Regions from separate parts of the Brachymonas moutaii (nom. illeg.) genome, predicted to be linked through region 2. Evidence: predicted binding sites of a transcription regulator. Region 2 holds the regulator's gene; the other holds the start of a gene.
What was found. The regulator sigma-54, encoded in region 2, starts transcription at its own class of promoters, with help from an activator protein. The targets are predictions, from matches to a motif close to TGGCANGNAANCTGCTTT.
Positions count from the first base shown of each region.

Region 1: a site for sigma-54 is predicted at 4,344-4,361, ahead of ACP2WS_RS05260 (TorF family putative porin). Genes of this name have one in related genera too.

Region 1 is NZ_JBNGEN010000003.1:51,053-56,956, forward strand. Features, by position in the region: gene ACP2WS_RS05250 (GmrSD restriction endonuclease domain-containing protein) at 1-812, opposite strand, end outside; gene metH (methionine synthase) at 950-3,697, opposite strand; gene ACP2WS_RS05260 (TorF family putative porin) at 4,399-5,202, shown strand; gene ACP2WS_RS05265 (P-II family nitrogen regulator) at 5,228-5,566, shown strand; gene ACP2WS_RS05270 (ammonium transporter) at 5,603-5,904, shown strand, end outside.
Region 2 is NZ_JBNGEN010000007.1:74,916-80,819, reverse strand. Features, by position in the region: gene ACP2WS_RS09020 (hypothetical protein) at 1-159, shown strand, start outside; gene ACP2WS_RS09015 (hypothetical protein) at 252-773, shown strand; gene rpoN (RNA polymerase factor sigma-54) at 974-2,689, opposite strand; gene lptB (LPS export ABC transporter ATP-binding protein) at 2,747-3,568, opposite strand; gene lptA (lipopolysaccharide transport periplasmic protein LptA) at 3,565-4,248, opposite strand; gene ACP2WS_RS08995 (benzoate/H(+) symporter BenE family transporter) at 4,334-5,542, opposite strand; gene putA (trifunctional transcriptional regulator/proline dehydrogenase/L-glutamate gamma-semialdehyde dehydrogenase) at 5,739-5,904, opposite strand, start outside.

The DNA of each region.
Region 1 (5,904 bases), on a different contig from region 2:
TCCTGCCGCTCATCCCAGTCATCGCGCAGGTTGAATTCATCCGCTGCGAAGGTGGCGGTCATCAACTCGAACACGGTCAGCGTGACACCGCCGGTATTGACCTTCTCAAAGACTTGGCACACGGCTTCGCGTGGCGTGTCCTGGGTCAGTTCGATGGCGGGCACCTTGAACTGTTGGAAGCGCAGCCAGATTTCGTTGCGAAACCGCTGCATGAACTGCATGGCTTCCGTGGTGAATTGATGGTGCGCGCTGAAGCCGCTTTCCCAGGCCATGAACCCTTGGATGTCGAACAACAATGCCACGGGGAAGAGCCGCTGGCTGTACTGCAGATGTGGCGTGCTGACGTCCAGATCGACCTTTCGGCCGAAATCCGACGTGACTTGCAGCGTCTCCGGCACCGAGAGTACGGCATCTTCACGGTCCGCCGATTCATCCAGGCATTTGCTCATGTCGAGGAAATAAAGACGACGAATATCCGCGCCTTTCTCCGTGCGTGTTGGCACTGCCTGGCCACTGCGCAGCGCCAGGTACATGGAAGTCAAACGTTGCTGACCATCAAGTACGAGGGTCTTGGGAGCAGGCGCAGGTTGCAGGTTCACACCGGCAAACAGTCTGGGCTTGAATGGAACCCCACCTGCTTCCAGAAACATGACCGCTCCAATCGGGTAGGACAGCGAAAGGCTCGCAATCAATGACCGAATATGGCTATCGTCCCAGACCCAGCCACGCTGGAAATCAGGAAGCTGGATTTGTCCCGATGCAATTCCATCGAGGACATCTTTCAATGCAGGTTCGGCGGTGCGAAAGCTCATGCTCACCCTTGTTTTGATGCAATTTGTTACTTAAATACCTGCCTTCATGCTCTCACGTGGAGATCAGATTGCAGTGTCTGCAGCAGTAGAGAAGATGGTTGTTGTGCAGAGTGACGTACCTCGGCTGCATCTTATCTTTACAGGTCGAGCTGGTGCGCGAGGGCGCGTTCGACCTCGGGGAGGGGCGCACCGCTGCGCTCGGCCAGATCGCGGACCTGGTCCATGCCGATCTTGCCCACGCTGAAGTAGGTGCTTTCGGGGTGGCTGAAATAGAAGCCGCTGACGCTGGCTGCAGGCGTCATGGCGTAGCTTTCCGTGAGGCCCATGCCGATGCTTTCGGCCTGCAGCAGCTCGAACAGCGGCTTCTTGACCCGGTGATCCGGGCAGGCCGGGTAGCCCGGTGCAGGTCGGATGCCGCGGTAGGACTCGGCGATCAGGGCGGCGTTGTCGAGGGCTTCGTCGCGTGCGTAGCCCCACAGGTCGGTACGGACGCGCTGGTGCAGGTATTCGGCAAAGGCTTCGGCCAGCCGGTCCGCCAGGGACTTGAACAGGATGCTGGAATAGTCGTCGTGCGTGGCGGCATAGACGGCTTCCCGCACTTCGGCACCGATGCCGGCCGTGACCGCAAAGGCGCCCAGATAGTCGCGGCCCGGTTCTCCGTCCGCGGGGAAGTCGGTGGGAGCCGGTACCGGCAGGCGGTCGCGCGGGGCAACGAAGTCCGCCAGGCAGCGGCTCGGACGCTGCACGCCGCCGATCACCTGTTTTTCGGTCTGCTGGCGCACGCCGTGCCACACGAGCAGCGGGGTGGAGCGGGACTCATCGGCATAGAGAGCGATGTCGTCGTGGTGCACCGTGTTGGCGGGCCACAGCCCCATCACGCCGTTGGCGGTCAGCCAGCGGTGCTCGATGATCTGGTCGAGCATGGCGAGGCCGTCGGCATAGACCTTGCGGGCCTCCTCGCCCACCACCTCGTCCTGCAGGATGGCCGGGAAGCTGCCGGCCAGATCCCAGGTCTGGAAGAACGGTCCCCAGTCGATGTAGGGCCGCAGCGTGGCCAGATCGACGTGGCGGAATTCGCGTCGCCCGATGAAGTGCGGGCGAGGCGGCACATAGGCCGTCCAGTCGATCGGCGTGGCGTTGGCACGGGCCTTGGCCAGCGGCCACAGCACCTGCTGCTTCTTGCCGGCGTGCTGCTGGCGGATGCGTTCGTAGTCGGTGTGCAGGTTCTCGACGAAGCCATCGTGGGCGTCGCCGAGCAGGTTCTGGGCCACGCCCACGCTGCGCGAGGCATCGGGCACGTAGACCACCGGGCCTTCGTAGTGCGGGGCGATCTTGACGGCCGTGTGCACCCGGCTCGTGGTGGCGCCCCCGATGAGCAGCGGAATGTGGCGCAGGCGGAAGTGGTCGTCCTTCTGCATCTCGGAGGCGACGTACTGCATTTCCTCCAGGCTCGGGGTGATGAGCCCGGACAGGCCGATGATGTCCGCCCCTTCGGCCTTGGCGCGGGCCAGGATCTCGTGGCAGGGCACCATGACGCCCATGTTCACGACCTCGAAGTTGTTGCACTGGAGCACGACGGTGACGATGTTCTTGCCGATGTCGTGCACGTCGCCCTTGACGGTGGCCATGATGATGCGGCCGCGCGACTTCACGTCCATGCCGGCGGCTTCCTGCTGGCGCTTTTCCTCTTCGATGTAGGGCACCAGATGCGCCACGGCCTGCTTCATGACGCGGGCGGACTTGACCACCTGCGGCAGGAACATCTTGCCCTGGCCGAACAGGTCGCCCACCACGTTCATGCCGTCCATGAGCGGGCCTTCGATGACATGCAGCGGGCGGCCGCCCTTGCGCAGCACCTCCTGGTAGGCTTCCTCGGTGTCCTCGACGATGAAGTCGGTGATGCCGTGCACCAGGGCATGGCTCAGGCGCTCGTTGACGGGGGCGTTGCGCCATTCGAGCTTGCGGCTGTCGTCGCGGGCGGCGCCCTTGGCGGACTCGGCGATTTCGAGCAGGCGCTCGGCGGCATCGGGGCGGCGGTTGAGCACCACGTCCTCGACGCGGGTGCGCAGATCGGGATCGAGCTCGTCGTACACCCCGATCATGCCGGCGTTGACGATGCCCATGTCCATGCCCGCCTGGATGGCGTGGTAGAGGAACACGGTATGAATGGCCTCGCGCACCGGCTCGTTGCCGCGGAAGCTGAAGGACACGTTTGAAACCCCGCCCGACACCTTGGCGCCCGGCAGGTGGGCCTTGATCCAGCGCGTGGCCTCGATGAAGTCGACCGCGTAGTTGTTGTGCTCGTCGATGCCGGTGGCAATGGCGAAGACGTTGGGGTCGAAGATGATGTCTTCGGGCGGAAAGCCGATCTCGTCGACCAGCAGCCGGTAGGCCCGCTCGCAGATGGCGGTCTTGCGCTCGTAGGTGTCGGCCTGGCCCTGTTCGTCGAAGGCCATGACCACCACGGCCGCGCCATAGCGCTTGCACAGCAGGGCCTCGTGGCGGAACTTCTGCTCGCCTTCCTTGAGGCTGATGGAGTTGACGATGGCCTTGCCCTGGATGCAGCGCAGACCGGCCTCGATGACCTCCCACTTGGAGCTGTCCACCATGATGGGCACGCGGGCGATCTCGGGTTCGCTGGCGATCAGGTTGAGAAAGCGCACCATCGCGGCCTTGCTGTCGAGCATGGCCTCATCCATGTTGATGTCGATGATCTGGGCGCCGTTTTCCACCTGCTGGCGGGCCACCGCCAGGGCCTCCTCGTACTGGCCGTTGAGAATCAGCCGGGCAAACGCCTTGGACCCCGTGACGTTGGTGCGTTCGCCGATGTTGACGAAAAGATGGCCCTTGCCGATCACCAGGGGTTCGAGCCCCGACAGGCACATGGCCGGGGGCGTGGCGGTATCGGGTGTGTCGGAAATAGGGGCCTCGCCCGCAGTGGAAATGGAAGACAAGATGCGACCTCGGAAATGATCATCTCCGCATGCGCCGCGCAAGGCGGGCACCGGAAGGGGCTCGGCCCCCGGAGCAGGGGCGGCAATGACTGTGGATGATACCTATCCCGCGATGGCCTCGGCCACCCTGGGCGCTTCCGGAGCGGCGTCCGGCCGTGCGCGAGGCATGCGCCAAGGCGGCTCCAGAGGCCCCGTGCGCGGATGCCATGGACGCCCGGGTGCAAACACAGGATACATTTCGCACTGTATTGGTGCGCTCATGCCCCGTGAGGCACCGTACCGAGCAACAGGCCGGTACAGGGGAACCAGAGGCGTGCCGTAAGCTGCCGGAAAGCTCCATGCTGCGCTGCAACCTCCTTTGGCGCAGGCACAAAAGCAGGATGCGTATCTGCATCTTTTGCGCGGAGTGCATGCGCAAGAATGAAGGACAGGGGCGGTGCGTGCTGGCCGGGGCGGACAGGCCGGCCAGCCCGTGGCTCCGGCAGGCGCCCCAAGTTGCACCTGGCACCGGCTGACTGGCGGATGGAGTGCACCATGCCGGATGCACGTCCCTGGTGCACCTGGTGCCAAAATGTGTTGGCATGGTTCCTGCTACACCGTCCGCATCATCAACTGCAATGGAAGCAACGTCCATGAAGAAATCGCTCCTCTCCCTCGCCGCACTGGCTGCTGCCGCTTCCTGCGGCGCCGTCTGGGCTGAAGATGCAGCCGCTCCTGCTGCCGCAGCTCCCGCTTCTGCCGCCGCCACCCCGGCGCCTGCGGCAGAGGCCAGCTCCCCGCTGTCCTTCAACATCGGTCTGGTGAGCCTGTACAAGTACCGTGGTCAGGACCAGTACTTCACGGGCAGCGAGCATTATTCCCGTCCGGCCCTGCAGGGCGGCGTGGACTACGCGTTCTCCAATGGGCTGTATCTCGGCAACTGGAACTCCACCATCAAGCTGCCCGATCCCACCAGCACCTCCGGCAAGAATGCCAACGTGGAAATGGACTTCTACGGCGGCTACAAGTTCGCCACCGGCCCCCTGGGCTGGGACGTCGGCGTGCTGCGCTACCAGTACCCCGGTGCCAATGCCCTGAGCACCACCGAGCTGTACGCAAGTGCCACCTACAAGGAACTCACGCTCAAGTACTCGCACACCGTGTCGAGCAAGTACTTCGGTCTTGAGAACGGCCGCAACACCGGCTACCTGAACCTGGCCTGGGCGCATCCCCTGCGTGACGGCCTCACGCTCAACGCCTCCGTGGGCCATACCTTCATGACCAGCGACGTGCGCGCCGCCGGTCTGCCCAGCTACACCGACTACAGCGTGGGCGTGGCCTGGGACTTCATGCCCAAGACCACTCTGACCGCTGCCTTCGTGGGCGCCGACAAGTCCAGCAGCTATGGCTACGTCAACAAGGGTAAGGCCATCCTGGGCGTCAAGTACACCTTCTGATCATCTGAACAAGGATCCATACACCATGAAACTCGTGACCGCCATCATCAAACCCTTCAAGCTCGACGAAGTCCGCCAGGCACTGTCGGATGTGGGCGTGCAGGGCATCACCGTGACCGAGGTCAAGGGCTTCGGTCGCCAGAAAGGCCACACCGAGCTGTACCGCGGCGCCGAATACGTCGTCGACTTCCTGCCCAAGGTCAGGGTCGAGGCTGCCGTCGAAGACACCCTGGTCGACCAGGTTGTCGAGGCTGTCGAGAATGCCGCCCGCACCGGCAAGATCGGCGACGGCAAGATTTTCGTGTCTCCGCTGGAGCAGGTCATCCGCATCCGCACCGGCGAGACCGGCAGCGTGGCGCTGTAAGGGCCGCAAGGCTGCAATGCATCGAGGAATTTCATCATGAAGAAATCGTTCCTTCCCTTCCTGGCCCTGGCCGGTGCCGGGCTGGCTCTGGCCAGCGGCAGCACCTGGGCGCAGGACGCCGCTTCCGCAGCCGCTCCGGCTGCCTCGGCTGCGGCTTCTGCCGTCAAGGCCACCGTCAACAAGGGCGATACCGCCTGGCTGCTGGTGTCCACCGTGCTCGTCATCATGATGAGCATTCCCGGTCTGGCCCTGTTCTACGGCGGTCTGGCCCGTGCCAAGAACATGCTGTCCGTGCTGATCCAGGTGTTCGTGGTGTTCTCGCTGGTGAGCGTGCTGTG
Region 2 (5,904 bases):
GTTGCGAAGCAGATGATCGCGAGCTTGCAGGCTCGCGACCGAGACTTGGCTGGCCTAGCCTCGGAGGCTCGCAAGTTGCTTGGCAGCAGCCACGAACTGTTCTTTTTTCAGAATCCATACACGGGACACATCTTCCCCCCTACTCGCACGCAAGGCTGACGCCTAAAGAGACGGTCAGGCTCGTCTACCTTCACAAGAACAAGCAGTACCAATGGCTGCTCGTCGAGGCCTACGAGCTGTTTGAGGACTTCGTGGTGTCACTCTATGAGCTCGTCAGAGGGGACCACACGCACTTTCGCCTGAGCAAGGATGCTGACGCGGTGATGCCCCCGTCCGAGCTCAAAAAGAAAGTGCCTCTGATCATCGACATGCTTCGGAAAAAGCTACCTGAGCTCGCGAAGGTTGAAGTCGAAAACCAGATCAGCATCAATCTCCGGCTTCACACCCGCATGGCTGAGAAGTTTCGGCACGTCATCGTTCACAAGAACGGAAAGACTGACAATTCAGAAACGATGATCGAGGACGTTCTCAAGTGGGCCAATTTGGCGGGCGATAAGGCCCGGGAGCCCGCGGCCAGGGCCCAGATCGCCAGCTATGTCGGTGGCGGCGACGTGGCCGGCGTGATCGTTTTGGTCGAACAGCCAATCTTCCAAGCTGGCGGGCTCTCCATGGACATCAACAGGCACGAGAATCTGGTAAATGCGCTGATGGCCCACGCCCTTGTCATGTCGCAAAGCCTGGTCAACTATCTTGACAAGGCGAGCCCAAGGTGAAGCGCAGCATGCGAGGTCTGGCGCGTGTTCGACACGTAGCCGCGCACGTCGCCATCTCCATCGCCGTGCCAGCGGCGGGCGACTAGGGCGTGTTCACATTAGCCAGATGAATGCGCATGCGAGTTGCAGAAAGGCATTGAAGCGTGTGGCGAATTTGTCGTAGCGAGTTGCCAGTTGGCGGAGTTGCTTGAAACGTTCCCCTACCCCAGCACCTTGCGCAGATGGGCTGGGGGGATGCGCAGGGCTTCGCGGTATTTGGCTACGGTGCGGCGGGCGCACTGGACGCCGCGTTCCTGGAGGAGTTCGCAGAGGCGGTTGTCGCTGAGGGGCTTGGCGGGGGGTTCGTCGGCGATGAGTTTCCCGATCATGGCGCGCACGGCGGTGCTGCTGGTGGTGCTGCCGTCTTCGCTGGCGAGGCCCGAGGCGAAAAAGTACTTGAGCTCGAAGGTGCCCCAGGGGGTGCTCATGTATTTGGCGCTGGTGACGCGGCTGACGGTGGATTCGTGCAGGCCGAGTTCGTCGGCGATTTCGCGCAGGACGAGGGGTTCCATGGCCAGCACGCCCTGCTCGAAGAAGCGGTGCTGGCGCTCGACGATGGCGGTGCTCACGCGCAGGATGGTGTCGAAGCGCTGCTGGATGCTCTTGACCATCCAGCGGGCTTCCTGCAGGCGCTGCTGCAGGGCCTGGATGCCTTCGCCCTTGTGGTGGCGCAGGGCGCTGGCGTACATCTCCTGCACGCGCACGCGGGGCATGACGGCGGGGTTGAGCTGCACGCTCCAGGGGCGGCTGGCGGCGTCGCGGCCCTGGTTGGCGCGCACGAGCACGTCGGGGATGACGATGTTGCGCTCGGTCTGGGCAAAGGCGCGGCCGGGCTTGGGTTCGAGGGTGGCGATGAGCTGCATGGCGCTGCGCAGGTGCGCGGCCGAATAGGGCAGCAGCTTGCCGAGGCCGCGCACGTCGCGCCGGGCGAGGTAGTCGAGCGGCTGGCGGCAGACGTCGAGGGCGACTTCGCGCGCGAGCAGGCGGGGGGTGTCGGCGTCGGGGATGTCGAGGGCACGCAGCTGGAGCTGCAGGCATTCGGCCAGGTCGCGCGCGCCGACGCCGACGGGGTCGAGCGACTGAAGCAGGCGCAGGGCCATGGTGAGGTGGTGGAGGAGTTCGGCGTGCTCCTCGGCGTCGCGTTCGGGGTCGCCGGTGGGGTTGCGCTCCTGCAGGCTCTGGGCGAGTTCGCCGAGGGTGTCTTCGAGGTAGCCGTCGTCGTCGAGGGATTCGATGAGGAAGTACAGCGCGGCCTGTTCGCTGGTGTCGAGGCGCAGGGCCAGGGCCTGTCGGTGCAGGCAGTCCTGCAGGCTTTCGTGGCAGCCGGCGCGCTCGATGGCGGAGGGCTCGTCCTCGTCGTCGTCATGGCTGCTGCCGGCGCTGCTCACGCGCAGACTGTCCCAGTCGTCGTCGCCGTCGCTGCTGCTGGAGAGGACTTCGTCGTCGCCCGAGGTGGCGGGGCTGTCGTCGCGGGTGGAGCCGGCGCTCCAGTCGTCGGTCTGGGCGTTGGCGAGGTCGGTGTGGTCGGGGGCGTCGCTGGAGAGGACTTCGCTGGTGTCGGGGGCGTCGGCGCCTTCGGGGTCGTCGTAGCCGCCTTCGGCTGTGGCGCCCATGCCGTCGTCACTGCCTGCCTCTGCGCTGGGGCCGGTGGTGGCATCGACATCGCCGGATGCGTGGCCAGCAGCGTCGGGCTCCGACTCGGAGGCTGCCGCGTCCTCGGCGCTGGTGTCCTGCTCCAGGAAGGGGTTGTCGGCCAGCATCTGGTCGATCTCCTGCTGCATGTCGAGCGTGGAGATCTGCAGCAGGCGGATGGACTGCTGGAGTTGCGGCGTGAGGGAGAGGTTCTGCGCGGTGCGCAGCTGCAGTCCTGCTTTCATGGCACGGAGGGCGGCTTCGGAAGGTACAGCGGGAAGCGGCTCATGGACGGAGTCCGCTCACATGCGGAAGTGTTCGCCGAGGTAGACACGGCGCACTTCGGCGTTGGAGACGATCTGCTCGGGCGTGCCCGAGGCGAGCACGGCCCCTTCGCTGATGATGTAGGCGTGGTCGCAGATGCCCAGGGTTTCGCGCACGTTGTGGTCGGTGATGAGCACGCCGATGCCGCGCGCCTTGAGGAAGGCGATGATCTTCTGGATTTCGATGACGGCGATGGGGTCGATGCCGGCGAAGGGCTCGTCGAGCAGGATGAAGCGCGGCTGGCTGGCAAGGGCACGGGCGATTTCGACCCGGCGGCGCTCGCCCCCGGAGAGTGCGAGCGCGGGGGTGTCGCGCAGGTGGGTGATGTGCAGGTCGGCGAGCAGGGCATCGAGCTGGGTGTCGATGGTGGCGCGGTCGAGCGGCTTGCCGTGGGCATCGACCTGGAGCTCCAGCACGGCGCGGATGTTGTCCTCGACGTTGAGCTTGCGGAAGATGGAGGCTTCCTGCGGCAGGTAGCTCAGGCCCATGCGTGAGCGGCGGTGGATGGGCAGGTCCTCGACGGGCTGGCCGTCGATGGAGATGGCGCCGCCGTCGGCCCGGATGAGGCCGACGATCATGTAGAAGGAGGTGGTCTTGCCGGCTCCGTTGGGCCCGAGCAGGCCCACGACTTCGCCCTTGCGCACGCTCAGGGACACGTCCTTGACGACGCGGCGGCGGCCGTAGGCCTTCTGGAGGTGGCGCACGCACAGTTCGCTGCCGTCGGCAGGCGGACGGCCCTGGCTGCCGCCCTCGCAGCGGAGGTCGGCGGCCGGAGCAGATACGGGAGCGGCATCGCTCATGGGCGGCCTCCGATGGTGGCGCTGGAGCGCAGGGTGGTGACGGGAGCCGACGCGGCGCGCGCCCCCTTGCTGGCGGCCCGGGTGGCGGGCATGGGCAGCGCGGATTTGCCGCCGCTCTGCCCCACGGGGTTGATGACGGCGCGCACCCGGCCGGCCGGCACGGCCCCTGCGGCAGCGCCCCCGGCGCCAGTGGAGGGGCCGCCGGCCACGTTGTAGACCTCGGTGAGGTCGTTGTAGACGATGGTGTCGCCACGGACTTCGTCGGCGAGCTGGGTGCCCACGAGGCGGCGCATGCGGGCGTTGCCGGTGAGGCGCGCGATCTGGGTTCTGTCGTCCCGCTCGATGCGGTTGGCCTCGCCCTCGATGTACTCGTTGAGTCCCTCGCGCTTCTGGCGCATGAAGGCCTGGTGGCCCGCGCTGCCTTCGGCGTACATGAACTGGTTGCCCTGCGGATCCTGGCGCACCTCGACCTTGTCGGCACGCAGCACGATGGTGCCCTTGGTGGCCACGACCCGCCCGGTGAAGGTGGTGATCTTGTGCGCATCGTCGTAGCGCATGGCGTCGGCCTCGATGTTGAGGGGCTTGGCGCGGTCGGCCAGCTCGGCGTGGGCGGTCTGCACCAGACCCAGGCAGGCGACAGCCAGCGCGAGGGCCGGCAAGGCGGAGGACAACGGTTTCATGTTCGGCACGATTCTTGCTCGTTGGACGTATGGTCCATTGTAGCGATGCCGGATGCCTCCCGCGCGGCTCGGGCCGAAGAGCCGTTCAGATGCGTCGGCGGGGCATGTAGTCCTGCACCAGGAGCGCCACCACCCCGGCCACCACGCCCCAGAAGGCCGAACCCACGCCAGCCACCTCCACCCCGCTGAGGGTGACGAGAAAGGTGATGACGGCCACATCGCGGTGGCGCGCCACGTCGAGCGCAGTCACGAGACTGCTGGCAATGGTCGAGAGCAGCGCAAGCCCTGCAATGGCGGCAATGAACTCGTGCGGAAAGGCCATGAGCAGGCCCGTGACCACGGTGCCGAAGAGGCCGATGAGCAGCATCCACAGCCCCCACACCACGGCGGCGACGTAGCGGCGATCGGGGTCGGGATGGGCTTCATCGCCCATGCAGATGGAGGCGGTGATGGCGCTGAAATTGATGGCATAGCACCCCAGCGGCGCCAGGGCAAGCCCCACCATGCCGGTGACGGTGACGAGCACGGACGTGGGCAGCTCGTACCCGGCGGCACGAAAGGCTGCCACACCCGGCAGGTTCTGCGATGCCATGGTGACGACGAACAGCGGCAGCGCCAGGCTGGTGATGGCTGCCATGGAAAAGACCGGCGCCGTGAAGACCGGATGCGCCCAGTCGGCATGCAGGTCGTGCAGCGAGAGGTGCCCGCCGAGCGCGACGAGCATCACCCCGACGGCCAGCGTCCACACCACCGCATAGCGCGGGCTCAGGCGCTTGCCGAGCAGGTAGGCCAGCAGCATGCCGATGACGAGCACCGGGGCCGACCCCGCTGCCGCGAATGCCTGCATGGAAAACCGCGCCAGCACCCCGGCGAGCAGGGCCGCCGCCACCGACAGGGGAATGCGGTTCATGACCCGCTCGAACCAGCCCGTGAACCCGCAGACGGTGATGAGCGCGGAGCTGACCATGAAGGCCCCCACCGCTTCCGGCATGGTGAACTGCCCCGAGGCGGCCGCCGTGGCGAGCACCACGGCCCCCGGGGTGGACCAGGCGATCATGACCGGCTTGCGCAGCCACAGCGAGGGCAGGATGCTGCAGACGGCACACCCGAGGCAGACGGCCCAGATCCAGGAGGTGATTTCGGCGGGAGTGGCGCCAAAGCCCTGCGCCGCCCGGAAGATGATGGCCACCGAACTGGTGAAACCCACCAGGGTGGCCACGAAACCTGCGACAAACGCCGTCAGGGAGAAGTCGCGCACGAACTGCAGTGGCGACAGACGTTGGGTCCAGTGCATGACGGACGTCCTGCAAAAAGCAAAGTCCCGATTGTGGCAGGAAAGTCGACATCGCTCAGGCACCCCGCACGCCCGGTGTTCTGCGCAGCGGCGCCGGGCCGGGGGAGTGCCGGAGGTGCAGTGCCAGCTCCCCTGCGGCAGGGGACCAGACGCCAGCCCGGGGCGGCGAGCCGGGCTGGCGTCCAGGGCCAGTGGCTCAGCCGATGGTCATGAGGCTGGCGTTGCCCCCTGCGGCGGCGGTGTTGATGCTCAGGCTGGTCTCGGCGACGAGGCGCACGGGGTCCCACGAGGCTCCGTCTGCCACCTCGCCCGAGGACAGCCCGTACACCGGCACCAGTGCCCCGGCGCGTCCGGCCACCTCC